3 regions of the Serratia liquefaciens ATCC 27592 genome follow, and region 2 is predicted to be linked to each of the others. Evidence: riboswitches for the same ligand, from Rfam matches in the RefSeq annotation. Region 2 holds a riboswitch; each other region holds the start of a gene.
The links. Region 2 has a riboswitch for thiamine pyrophosphate ahead of thiC (phosphomethylpyrimidine synthase ThiC). Riboswitches for the same ligand answer to the same signal wherever they lie in the genome.
Positions count from the first base shown of each region.

Region 1: another riboswitch for thiamine pyrophosphate. It lies ahead of thiM (hydroxyethylthiazole kinase); the one in region 2 lies ahead of thiC (phosphomethylpyrimidine synthase ThiC).
Region 3: another riboswitch for thiamine pyrophosphate. It lies ahead of M495_RS15695 (TenA family protein); the one in region 2 lies ahead of thiC (phosphomethylpyrimidine synthase ThiC).

Region 1 covers NC_021741.1:3,854,071-3,858,220, reverse strand. Annotated here, with positions in the region: gene M495_RS18075 (sugar phosphate isomerase/epimerase family protein) at 1-91, shown strand, start outside; gene M495_RS18070 (MFS transporter) at 199-1,464, shown strand; gene M495_RS18065 (GNAT family N-acetyltransferase) at 1,511-1,936, opposite strand; TPP riboswitch at 2,005-2,106, shown strand; gene thiM (hydroxyethylthiazole kinase) at 2,143-2,937, shown strand; gene thiD (bifunctional hydroxymethylpyrimidine kinase/phosphomethylpyrimidine kinase) at 2,934-3,734, shown strand; gene M495_RS18050 (inhibitor of vertebrate lysozyme family protein) at 3,821-4,150, shown strand, end outside.
Region 2 covers NC_021742.1:9,042-13,191, forward strand. Annotated here, with positions in the region: gene hemE (uroporphyrinogen decarboxylase) at 1-788, opposite strand, end outside; gene nudC (NAD(+) diphosphatase) at 829-1,596, opposite strand; gene M495_RS24465 (Rsd/AlgQ family anti-sigma factor) at 1,696-2,199, shown strand; TPP riboswitch at 2,238-2,362, shown strand; gene thiC (phosphomethylpyrimidine synthase ThiC) at 2,477-4,150, shown strand, end outside.
Region 3 covers NC_021741.1:3,325,408-3,329,557, reverse strand. Annotated here, with positions in the region: gene M495_RS15710 (ABC transporter substrate-binding protein) at 1-74, opposite strand, end outside; gene M495_RS15705 (ABC transporter permease) at 103-870, opposite strand; gene M495_RS15700 (ABC transporter ATP-binding protein) at 867-1,622, opposite strand; gene M495_RS15695 (TenA family protein) at 1,619-2,299, opposite strand; TPP riboswitch at 2,365-2,467, opposite strand; gene M495_RS15690 (LLM class flavin-dependent oxidoreductase) at 2,625-3,647, shown strand; gene M495_RS15685 (GlxA family transcriptional regulator) at 3,715-4,150, shown strand, end outside.

The sequences.
Region 1 (4,150 bases), on a different replicon from region 2:
ATCTCAAGATGCTTTAAATCAAATTCACTATGTTCGCACCATCATTGACAGTTTAACGCAGCAAGCTCAGGAACTGCTAAATCCGGCATAATATAAAAATAAATCTATAAATCACATATTCTCGCTGATGAGCGATCAACGCTCGCCTCATTATCGGGTAAACAACACCGCTTATTAATTATTGGCTGTGAGGGGACTATGTTAACTAAAAAAAGATGGGCATTATTTAGCTTGTTGGTTTTATGTGGAGGGACAATCTATAAATTGCCTTCCCTTAAAGATGCTTTTTATGTTCCGATGCAACAGTATTTTCACTTGAGTAACGGCGAAATAGGCAATGCCATGTCGGTTAACTCGATTGTGACGACCATTGGCTTCTTCTTATCAATCTATTTTTCCGATCGTCTGCCGCGACGTTTTACCATGTCGTTTTCGCTGATTGCTACTGGCTTGCTTGGCATCTACCTGTCCAGCATGCCGGGGTACTGGGGCATACTGTTCGTCTGGGCGCTGTTCGGCGTGACCTGTGACATGCTGAATTGGCCGGTGCTGCTCAAATCGGTGAGTATGCTGGGGGATAATACTCAGCAGGGGCGGTTGTTCGGCTTTTTTGAAACCGGGCGCGGGGTTGTCGACACGGTGGTTGCCTTTTCTGCGCTGGCGCTGTTTACCGCATTTGGTAGCGGCTACCTGGGTTTTAAAGTCGGCATATTGTTTTATTCGGCCATCGCCATTTGCGTAGGGATTATTATTCTGTTGGTGATGAAAGAAAGCCCAGAGGAAAAGTTACCCGCTAAAGAACAAACCCCTGTCAATAAAAAGCCTGGCATGGGCAGCGTATTGAAAAACAAAACGGTATGGCTGATTGCCTTCAGCGTTTTCTGTGTTTACGCGGTGTATTGCGGATTGACGTTCTTTATTCCTTTCCTGAGTCATGTCTATGCGCTGCCGATTGCACTGGTGGGTGCTTACGGGATCATTAATCAATACTGCTTAAAAATGGTGGGTGGACCGATTGGTGGTCTCATTGCCGATAAAGTATTAAAGTCTCCCAGCAAGTATTTATTCTATACCTTTATTATCAGCGCCATTGCGCTGGCGCTATTGATCCTGTTACCGCATGAACAAATGCCGGTTTACTTGGGCATGGCCTGTACGCTGGGATTTGGTGCTGTGATCTTTACCCAGAGAGCGGTGTTCTTTGCCCCCATCGGTGAGGCCGGCATTGACGAAGAACATACCGGTGCGGCTATGGCGCTGGGCAGCTTTATCGGTTATGCCCCGGCGATGTTCTGTTTTAGCCTGTACGGTCATATTCTCGATGCCTTCCCAGGACTGACCGGTTACAAGATTGTTTTCGGGCTGATGGGTATGTTTGCCTGTGCCGGGATCATAGTGTCGGGGCTGTTGGTCAGAAATATCCGCGCACGCGCAAAACTGACCCCGGCAGCTTCTGTCGCCTGAGCCGGGGGCTTTAATGAACGGGCACGGTTTGCGCTGTGCCCTTATTTTATTTTGCCGGGGAATGCAGCAGGTAATATTCTTCCCCGCCGTCATTGCCGGTAGTGATGATTCGCCAACCGTGCTTGTGGTAGAACGCCAGCGCCTTCTCATTCTTCACCAGGCATTTCAGCGAACCGGTGGCGGTAAAGGTCTGTTCTGCCGCTTGTAACAGAGCGCTGCCGACGCCGAGCGGCGGCAGATGCGGATCGACATACAGGTTGTGAATAAAGTTGTCCTGGCGATAAATCGACACAAATCCCAGCCGCTTCCCCTGATCTTCCGCCACCCAAATATCTTCGCCCAGCGTTGAGCGATCGAAATCCTCCAGCCGGTAATCTTCGGTATCGCGCCACGTAAATGCCGCTTTGCGCGAAGCCAGATACAGGGTGCGCAGGAAGGGGCGATCGGCCTCTTGGTATTTTCTTATCTGCATGGCGCCTCCTTTTTATTTTTTGACACTATAGCGCGATTGACCTCACCGGCGGCAACCCCAATAATGACCGTCTTGACTCGGGGTGCCCTGCGCGATGTGCGGTGGCTGAGATTTTACCCGTATTACCTGATCTGGATTATGCCAGCGTAGGGAAGTCTCGGTGCCCCAACCGGTACCCGCCTTCTTGAACGCCGGTTGGGAGGAATATGCTCGCTCGACCTGATGTTTTCCCCGGCGCCCGCGCCGCGGCCTGTTTGACTCAATTTAAACGCCAATCGCCCCTGATCCATTGCCTGACCAACGAAGTGGTGCAGGAACTGACGGCTAACGTCCTGTTGGCGCTCGGCGCTTCGCCGGCGATGGTGGTGGAACCGACCGAAGCGGCGCAATTCAGCCGACTGGCGGATGCGGTGCTGATCAACGTTGGCACCCTCAATGCATCACGCGCTGAATCCATGTTAGCCGCGGTGGAAGCTGCCAACGTGGCACAAACCCCCTGGACGCTGGATCCGGTAGCGGTCGGCGGGTTGGTCTATCGCACCGCGTTTGCCCATCGCTTGTTGGGTGAGAAGCCGGCGGCGATCCGCGGTAACGCTTCTGAAATCATGGCGCTGAGTGGTCTGCAGGCTAACGGACGTGGCGTAGACAGTGCAGACGACTCGCTGGCGGCATTGCCGGCGGCGCGCGAATTGGCGCGCAACAGCGGTGCGGTAGTGGCAGTAACCGGCGTTGTTGATTACATCACCGATGGCCAGCGTGACTGGGCAGTCACCGGCGGCGATGTGCTGATGACGCGGGTGGTCGGTACCGGTTGTGCACTTTCTGCGGTGGTGGCGGCGTTTTGCAGTTTACCGGGCGATCGGCTCGATAACGTGGCGACCGCCTGCCGGGTGATGTCGCTTTGCGGTGAACGGGCCACGCGCCGTGCCGCCGGGCCGGGCAGTTTCACCCCGGCGTTCCTCGACGCACTGTATCAACTGCGCCCGGAGGAACTGCAATGAAACGCATTAACGCACTGACAATTGCCGGGACCGATCCGAGCGGCGGCGCCGGCATTCAGGCCGATCTAAAAGCTTTTTCTGCGTTGGGGGCCTATGGTGCCTCGGTGATTACCGCGCTGGTGGCGCAAAACACCCGTGGTGTGCAGTCGGTCTACAACATAGATCCGGCCTTTGTCGCCGCTCAGCTGGATTCCGTCTTCAGCGACCTGCGTATCGACAGCACCAAGATTGGCATGTTGGCCAACGCCGATATTGTGCAGGCGGTGGCGGAGCGTTTGCGCCATTATCAGCCGTCGTTTGTGGTACTGGATACCGTGATGCTGGCAAAAAGCGGCGATCCGCTGCTGGCGCCGGAGGCGGTGGATTCGATCCGTCGTGAATTGTTGCCGCTGGTGTCGATCATCACGCCGAACCTGCCGGAGGCGGCGGCGCTGCTGGCGTGCGCCCCGGCGGAAAATGAGCGCCAGATGCGCGAGCAGGGCCGGGCGCTCCTGGCGATGGGGTGTCAGGCGGTGTTGATGAAAGGGGGTCACCTTAGCGAAAGCGAAAGTCCGGATTGGCTGTTTACGGCCGAGCAGGAGCTGCGCTTTACCGCGCCGCGCGTGGCGACCCGACATACTCACGGCACCGGCTGTACGCTGTCTGCCGCCCTGGCGGCGCTGCGACCGCGTCACAACGACTGGGCCGGAACGGTCGCTGCCGCCAAGGACTATTTGCAACAGGCCCTGCTGCAGGCGGATACCCTGGAAGTGGGGCACGGTATTGGGCCGGTACATCATTTTCATGCCTGGTGGTAAGTCAACTTTTTGCTACCCTTGTGGTCTGACTAGATCCAGACCCGGCTTGGGCCGGGTGCAACCGAATTTTTTCTAGGGAGAAGGCCATGACAGGACAAAACGCACTTCGCGGCGCCATCTTCGGCGCGTTACTCAGCTTCAGCGTGGGTGGTTTCGCTCAGCAGATCGTCACCACCTCGGACGTGATCCAACAGCCGGGTTACCAGACCAGTTGGCAAAATATGGTCAAAGGGCAGGCTCGCTTGCCGGGTTGGGCGCGCAAGGGGATGGGAACCTCCACGCCGGCGCAGAGCCTGAGCTGGAAAGGGCAGAACTATCTGGTGGGCAATCTGTGCAAGCCGCATGACTGCGCCAACAACTTTATGATAGTGGCGTTTAAGGAAGACAAATCACAGGCCTGGGCCGTGCGCGTTGAG
Region 2 (4,150 bases):
CCGGTGGCCGCCATAGCCTCCAGCCACTGGCCACCACCTTTGGTGAACAGCGTGACCGGCACGCGGCGGCCATCGTTTTCACGTAGCAGCCCATCGACAATCTTATGCATGTAATGCAGAGAGAATTCGCGGTAGTCACGGCCGGTCAGCACGCCGCCCCAGGTATCGAAGACCATCACCGACTGCGCGCCGGCTTTGATCTGGGCGTTGAGATACAAAATGACGCTGTCTGCCAGCTTATCCAGCAGCAGGTGCAGCGTAGCCGGCTCCGCATACATCATTTTTTTCAGCTTGGTGAAGGCCTTGCTGCTGCCGCCTTCCACCATATAGGTCGCCAGGGTCCACGGGCTGCCGGAGAAACCGATCAGCGGCACTTCGCCTTTGAGCTCGCGGCGGATAGTACGCACCGCGTTCATCACATAGCCCAGCTCCACTTCCGGATCGAAGGCCGGCAACTTGTCCACGTCGGCACGACAGGTAATCGGCGAGGAGAAACGCGGGCCTTCGCCGGTTTCGAAATACAGCCCCAGCCCCATAGCATCGGGAATAGTGAGGATGTCGGAGAACAGAATGGCCGCATCCAGCGGGAAGCGGCGCAACGGCTGCAGCGTAACCTCGCAAGCCAGTTCCGCGTTCTTGCACAGCGACATAAAATCACCGGCCTGGGCACGGGTGGCTTTGTACTCCGGCAAATAACGACCGGCCTGACGCATCATCCATACGGGGGTCACATCCACCGGCTGACGCAGCAGCGCGCGCAGGTAACGATCGTTCTTCAACTCATTCATTTATGGGGCTCCCTTATTCATCTGCCGCTATTGTAGCGAGTTATTGCTCGCGGCATAAGGCTACGGTGTCCTCTATCAGGCGACGCGCCACGGTGCCGGGCGGCGGCAAAAGCGGCAACCGATCGTAGCGGTACCAGCCGGCGTTAAGCAGCTCTTTCGGATCGTGACGGATCTCCCCCCGATGGTAATCGGCCATAAAGGCCATCATCAGCGAATGCGGGAATGGCCAGGGTTGCGAGGTGACGTAGCGCAGGTTTTTGATTTCAATATTACTTTCCTCCATTACCTCGCGCGCAGCCGCTTGCTCCAGCGTTTCGCCGACCTCAACAAAACCGGCCAGGACAGTATGAATTCCACCGCGATGGCGCACGTGCTGGGCCAGCAGGATCTCGTCGTCACGTCGAATGGCAACAATCACGCAAGGGGCGATTTGCGGGTAGTAACGCTCGCGGCAATTACCACACAGACAGGCACTCTCCGTGCGACTGAGATGCATCTCATGGCCGCAGTAACCGCAGTAGCGATGGGAACGGTAGAAGTCGGCCAGTTGCACCCCTCGCCCAGCGAGCTGGAACAGTCCACGATCGAGCTCTAGCAGTTGGCGTACCGAGCCCATGTCCTGCGGCATCGCCTGACGCACCAGCCAGACCGGCAGCCCTTCCCATTCACCAATAGCCCTGGCCATCCGCCCCTGCAGGGAGAATGACGCCGCCAAACCACACGGCAATTCACCGTTTGGTAACCAAAGTTTGCTTTCATGGCTGACAATCCACCAGCCATTTTCATTACCCGTTAATGCAAGTTCCATATCGTTGTTGCACAACCTCAGCTTCACTGGCACTCTACAAATCGGCCTTGTAACATTTTAATAACTTACTGTTACGTTTTATTACTTACGGAGTCAAACATGCTCAACCGTTTGGAAAGCCTGACTCAGCGCGTTGGTGGTAGTAATGAATTAGTTGATCAATGGCTTCAGGCTCGCAAGCAATTGCTGGTCGCCTATTGCACCCTCGTGGGTATCAAACCGAATAAAGAAAAGCATACGCCGCTGAATGAAAAAGCGCTGGAGAACTTTTGCCATAATCTGGTGGATTACCTTTCCGCCGGTCATTTTCATATCTATGACAGAATTATCAAGCAAGTGGAAGGCGCATCCAGTCCGAAAATGACGCTGTCGGTAAACATCTACCCCAAACTGTGGGCAAATACCGAACAGATTATGGCATTTCACGATCGCTATACCGAAGTGGATATCGATCAGGATGTGTGCCTGGAACTCCATCAGGCATTGTCGGATATCGGTGAAACCCTGGCGGCACGTTTTACCCTGGAAGATAAGCTGATCCAACTGGCGACCGAAGCCTGGCAGCAAACGATGCCGGATAAAGCGCTGGATCAGGCACGTTAGAATTTTGTAGTTTTTTTTATTCACCCTCCTATACTGGGGGCATCTTGTCGGAGTGCCTAGCGCCTGATTTGTTCATCAAATTGGCCAGGCTGAGACCGTTAATTCGGGATCCGCGGAACCTGATCGGGTTAATACCCGCGAAGGGAACAAGAGTAATCTATCGCCACAGGCAGGTGATCCCAACAGGGATAATCCCGCCCTGTCGGCCAGCATCATTACTCCCTCCGAGCTCCAGACAAGCAACATTCCCAACCCAACACACTGGTAGGAACTTGCTATGTCTAACGTTAAAAAACCCCGTGCCCGTAAAGAGCAACGCGAAGAAGCCCAGCAGTTTATCGATACCCTTCAGGGCGTGTCCTTTCCCAATTCACGCCGGATTTATCTGCAGGGCTCACGCAACGATCTGCAGGTGCCGATGCGTGAAATCCAGCTTAGCCCGACGCTGCTTGGCGGCGACAAAGACAACCCACAGTACCAGCCCAACGAAGCCATTCCGGTATACGACACTGCCGGTCCTTATGGCGATCCGCAATCTGAACTTAATGTGCATACCGGCCTGGTAAAACTGCGTGCAGGCTGGATAGCTGAACGCGGTGATACCGAACTGCTCAATGGCGTCAGTTCCGGCTTTACCCAGCAGCGCCTGGCGGATGAAGGTCTGGATCACCTGCGTTTTGAACATCTGCCGCGGCCGCGCAAGGCGCAACCCGGCAAATGCGTCACCCAGTTGCACTACGCCCGCGCTGGCGTAATCACCCCTGAGATGGAGTTTATCGCCATCCGCGAAAACATGGGCCGCGAGCGTATCCGTGGCGATGTCCTGCGCCAGCAGCATCCAGGGCAAAGTTGGGGCGCCAATCTGCCGGAGAACATCACGCCGGAATTCGTTCGCCAGGAAGTGGCCGCTGGACGCGCCATCATCCCCGCTAATATCAACCATCCCGAATCCGAGCCGATGATCATCGGTCGCAATTTTCTGGTGAAAGTTAACGCCAACATCGGCAACTCGGCGGTGACCTCATCCATCGAAGAGGAGGTCGAAAAACTGGTCTGGTCCACCCGCTGGGGCGCGGATACGGTGATGGACCTGTCCACCGGCCGCTATATCCACGAAACCCGCGAATGGATCCTGCGTAACAGCCCGGTACCGATCGGCACGGTGCCTATCTATCAGGCGCTGGAAAAAGTGAACGGCGTGGCGGAAAACCTGACCTGGGAAATGTTCCGCGATACGTTACTTGAGCAGGCAGAGCAAGGCGTTGACTACTTCACCATCCACGCCGGCGTACTGTTGCGCTATGTACCGATGACCGCCAAGCGCCTGACCGGCATCGTCTCGCGCGGCGGTTCGATCATGGCTAAATGGTGTCTGTCACACCATCAGGAAAACTTCCTGTACCAGCACTTCCGCGAAATCTGCGAAATTTGCGCCGCCTATGACGTCTCACTGTCCCTGGGAGATGGCCTGCGCCCCGGCTCAATTCAGGACGCCAATGATGAAGCGCAGTTCGCCGAACTGCACACGCTGGGCGAACTGACCAAAATTGCCTGGGAATATGACGTGCAGGTGATGATCGAAGGCCCGGGTCATGTACCGATGCAAATGATCCGTCGCAACATGACCGAAGAGTTGGAGCATTGCCACGAAGCGCCGTTCTACACCCTTGGCCCGCTAACCACCGATATCGCCCCGGGCTATGACCACTTCACCTCCGGCATCGGCGCCGCGATGATCGGTTGGTTCGGCTGCGCCATGCTGTGTTACGTCACGCCGAAGGAGCACCTCGGGCTGCCGAACAAAGAAGACGTCAAACAGGGGCTGATCACCTACAAAATTGCCGCCCACGCCGCCGATTTGGCCAAAGGCCACCCGGGTGCCCAGATCCGCGATAACGCCATGTCCAAGGCGCGTTTCGAATTCCGCTGGGAAGATCAGTTCAACCTGGCG
Region 3 (4,150 bases), on a different replicon from region 2:
AGTTTTTCCGCGGCATTGGCCTGGCTGGCCAGCGTGGCGCCGAGCAGCAGCCCGCAGACGGTATTTTTAAGCATGGTTGTTACCCTTGTTGTTGTGAGGCGATCAATCATTTTCCGGTGCCCAGTCGATCAGGCGCAGCAATAGCGCGTCTACCGTCACCCATAGCAAGACGGTCATCAGCACCAAAATAAACAGCGCGGCAAAGCAGATGTCGGTCTGCATGCGCGCGTTGGCGTTAAGCATGACGTAACCCAGGCCTTCCGCCGAGCCAACCCATTCGCCGATGATGGCGCCGATAGGGGCGACGGCGGCGGCCATCCGCAGCCCGGAACCGAAAGCCGGTAGCGCCGCCATCAGCCGTACGTGACGCAGTTGGGCCCAGGGAGAAGCGCGCAGGGTTCGGGCCAGATCGAGATAATCGTTATTGACCCGCCGCAGCCCATCGAAGAAGGCGGAAGTCACCGGGAAGAAAATCACCAGCACCGCCATCACCACTTTGGCGCTCATGCCAAAGCCGAACCACAGCACCAACAGCGGCGCCAGCGCAAACACCGGTATCGCCTGGCTGGTCAGCACTAGCGGCATCAACCAGCGCTGCAGGCGCGGCGAAAAGATCATGCACAGCGCCAGCGTGGCACCGAGCAAAACCCCGGCCAGCAAACCGCAGGCGATCTCCGAGGCGGTGATCAGCGTGTGATAAGCGAGGTACGCCCGGTTGTCCCACAGCGCCTGTGCCACCGCCGAGGGGGAGGGCAACAGGAAGGCGGGGATGTCGCCCAGCGTGGCCAGTGCCCACAGCAGCAACAGGCCGGCGAACACCGTCAGGCTGCGACGCATCCGCGACAGACGGCTTTCAGAAAGGGTTTTCATCCGGCGGCCCTCACCAGTTGCAGCAGCAACTCGCTCTGGCTTTTCAGCAACTGAGGATTGTCCGGCGCTCGCGGCGGTAAGCCCCCGATAACATGACTGTCGTCCAGCCCCGCCGGATAACGGGACAGCACCAGCAGGCGGTGGCTAAGGCGGCAGGCCTCCATGGGGTCGTGGGTGATCAGCAGCACGGTATGCTGCGCCAGCAGTTCGGCGGCCAGCTGCTGGATCATGGCGCGGGTAATGGTATCCAGCGCGGAGAAGGGTTCATCCATCAACACAATCGGCTGGCGCTCATACAGCGTGCGGGCAATAGCGGCACGTTGACGCATGCCACCGGACAGCGCGGCAGGCAAGCTGCGGCCATAGCCGGTCAAGCCCACGCGTTCCCGCAGATGTTCCGCCCAGGCGCGGTCGACCTTTTCGCCGCGCAGCCGCGCACCGAGGCTAATATTCTCGTCAATTGTCAGCCAGGGATAGAGCAGATCCTTTTGCCCCATATAGGCGATACGCCCGGTTATCGGCAGGCCGTCGCTGCCGATAACCGTACCGGAGGTGGGTTTCGCCAGCCCGGCGATGATCTTCAGCAGGCTGGTCTTCCCCGCGCCGCTGGCGCCGAGCAGGGCAACGAAGCTGCCGCCGGCGATATCGAAATTCAGACCATCGAAAATCACCTGCTGACCAAAGCGCAGGGTCAGATCCCGTACCTGAATACCGGGCCGGGCATTGCCGTGCTGCGTGTCGCCGAGGCTCATTGGGCATTCAACCCCATCTGCCAGAAGGCGGATTCCAGGCGGGTGGCGGTGGTGAAAATCGCCGACAGTTCGTTCAGGCGGCTTGGGGCACCCCGCTGGAGGCCAACGTTTTCCAGCAGGTCGAGGGAGGCTTGTACGCCGCTCAGATAGGCAGGATCACCATAGTTGCGGATCCACGAGGCATAGGGATTGCCTTCCATCACGGTGTTGGGATCGTTGAGCAGGCGCAGGCCGATTTCGGCATAGCCAGCGACGCAGGGCATTAACGCTGCCAGCAGATCCAGGGCATCCCCGGCGTGGCCGATATCGAGCACATAGCGGGTGTAATTGAGGGTTTCCGGCGCTTCGGGTTCGGCGGCTATCTGCGGTTCGCTCAATCCCCAGTCGGCACAATAGGCCAGGTGCAGGGGCAGTTCGGCGACAATCGCATTGAGCGAAGCGGTAGCGGCACGCATTTCCGGCAGGGTGCGCAGTTTGCTGACCAGTAGGGCATAGGCGCGGGCAAAGTGGATCAGGAACAGATAATCCTGCGTCAGGTAGCGGCGAAAAGCGGGTTCCGGCAGCGTACCGGCGGCCAGTTGCTGAATAAAGGGGTGTGCCACATAGTCCTGCCAGTGACCGCCGGCCTGTTGGCGCAGCTTTCCGTAAAGACCGTTATCGAATAAGGGAGTAAACATGGGACCTCCAAAAGTGAGTGGAGATCCGGGCGCGCTGAGGTGAGGTATGAACAGGCAACCGCCGTGAGGGGATTGCCGACCGTCCCTTCGCTGGCATGACCCAGATCAGGTTCAAAGGGTTCGGCTTGCGCCATCTCAGCCCGTAACAGGACACCCCTCGGAGGAGCCTGTTATACGATATTTACTTTTTGATTACAATGCTCAGGCAGTGTGGCGTCGTGGCGTAAAAGGATCCGTTTAGTGCGATCGGCCACGATATTTCTGGCCGGAAGGGGGCGATTTTTGTCACTGTAATCCGGTCATTAATGAATCTAAGGATCACCCCATGAAGAAAATCGGCTTCCTTTCTTTCGGCCACTGGACGCCTTCGTCGCAGTCGGGCACCCGTTCGGCGGCAGACGCGCTGCTGCAATCCATTGATCTTGCCGTGGCGGCAGAAGAGCTGGGGGCGGATGGGGCTTATTTTCGCGTACACCACTTTGCCCGCCAGCTTGCCTCGCCATTCCCGCTGTTGGCGGCCATCGGCGCCAAAACCCAGCGTATTGAGATCGGCACCGGCGTGATCGACATGCGCTATGAAAATCCGCTTTATATGGTTGAAGATGCCTGCGCCGCCGACCTGATTTCCGGCGGGCGGCTGCAACTGGGCATCAGCCGCGGTTCTCCCGAACAGGTGATTGATGGCTGGCGTTATTTTGGTTATACGCCTGCCGAAGGCGAGACCGAAGCCGATATGGCGCGCCGCCATACCGACGTCCTGTTGGAAGCGCTGCGTGGCGAAGGCTTTGCTGAACCTAACCCGCAACCGATGTTCCCGAACCCGCCGGGCTTGCTGCGGGTAGAACCTTTCTCCGCCGGGCTGCGCGATCGCATCTGGTGGGGCGCAAGCTCAAACGCCACGGCGATCTGGGCGGCGAAGCTGGGTATGAATCTGCAAAGCTCTACGCTGAAAAACGACGAAACCGGCGAGCCCTTCCACGTGCAGCAGGCCAAGCAGATCCGCGCTTATCGCGATGCCTGGAAGGCCGCAGGTCATACACGCCAGCCGCGGGTGTCGGTCAGCCGCAGCATCTTTGCGCTGATGAACCAGCAGGATCGCAGCTATTTCGGCAACAGCGGCCAGGACAGCGATCAGGTGGGGTATATCGATCAGCAGACTCGCGCGGTATTCGGCCGTAGCTATGCCGCCGAGCCGGAACTGCTGATCAAGCAGTTGGCGCAGGACGAAGCGATTGCCGAAGCCGATACCTTGCTGCTGACCGTGCCCAACCAGCTGGGCGTTGACTACAACGCCCACGTGATTGAGTCGATCCTGACTCATGTCGCCCCGGCGCTGGGCTGGCGCTGATGAGAGAAACGCTTCTCAAACCGGGAAGCGTTATTGACTTATTTTGTCGATTTTGTATTTTAAGGCCATGCATACATTTCTGATTATCGTCCCCGAAGGGGGCATGCTGTTCGAATCGGCGGGGATCGCCGACATCCTGATGCAGGCCAACCGCTTGCGGCCCGATGATGCGCCGCTCTACCAGATGGCGATAGTCACCACGCAAACCCACCGGGTGGTGCATGGCTCGTCCGGTTTGAATCTGTTGGCCGATCATCGCCTGGCGGATCTCGACCCTGAGGTGGAACGCGATACCATCATCGTTACCGGCAAAGGGGCGACCGAGGAAGAAAGCGCCTTTGTGGTGGATTGGCTCCGCCGTGCGGCCCCCAAAGCGCGGCGCGTGGCCTCCGTTTGCGGTGGGGCGATGCTGCTGGCCGAGGCCGGTCTGCTGGACGGCCGCCGGGCGACCACCCATTGGCGGCTGCTGGAAACCTTGCAGGCCCGTTTCCCCAAAGTGAAGG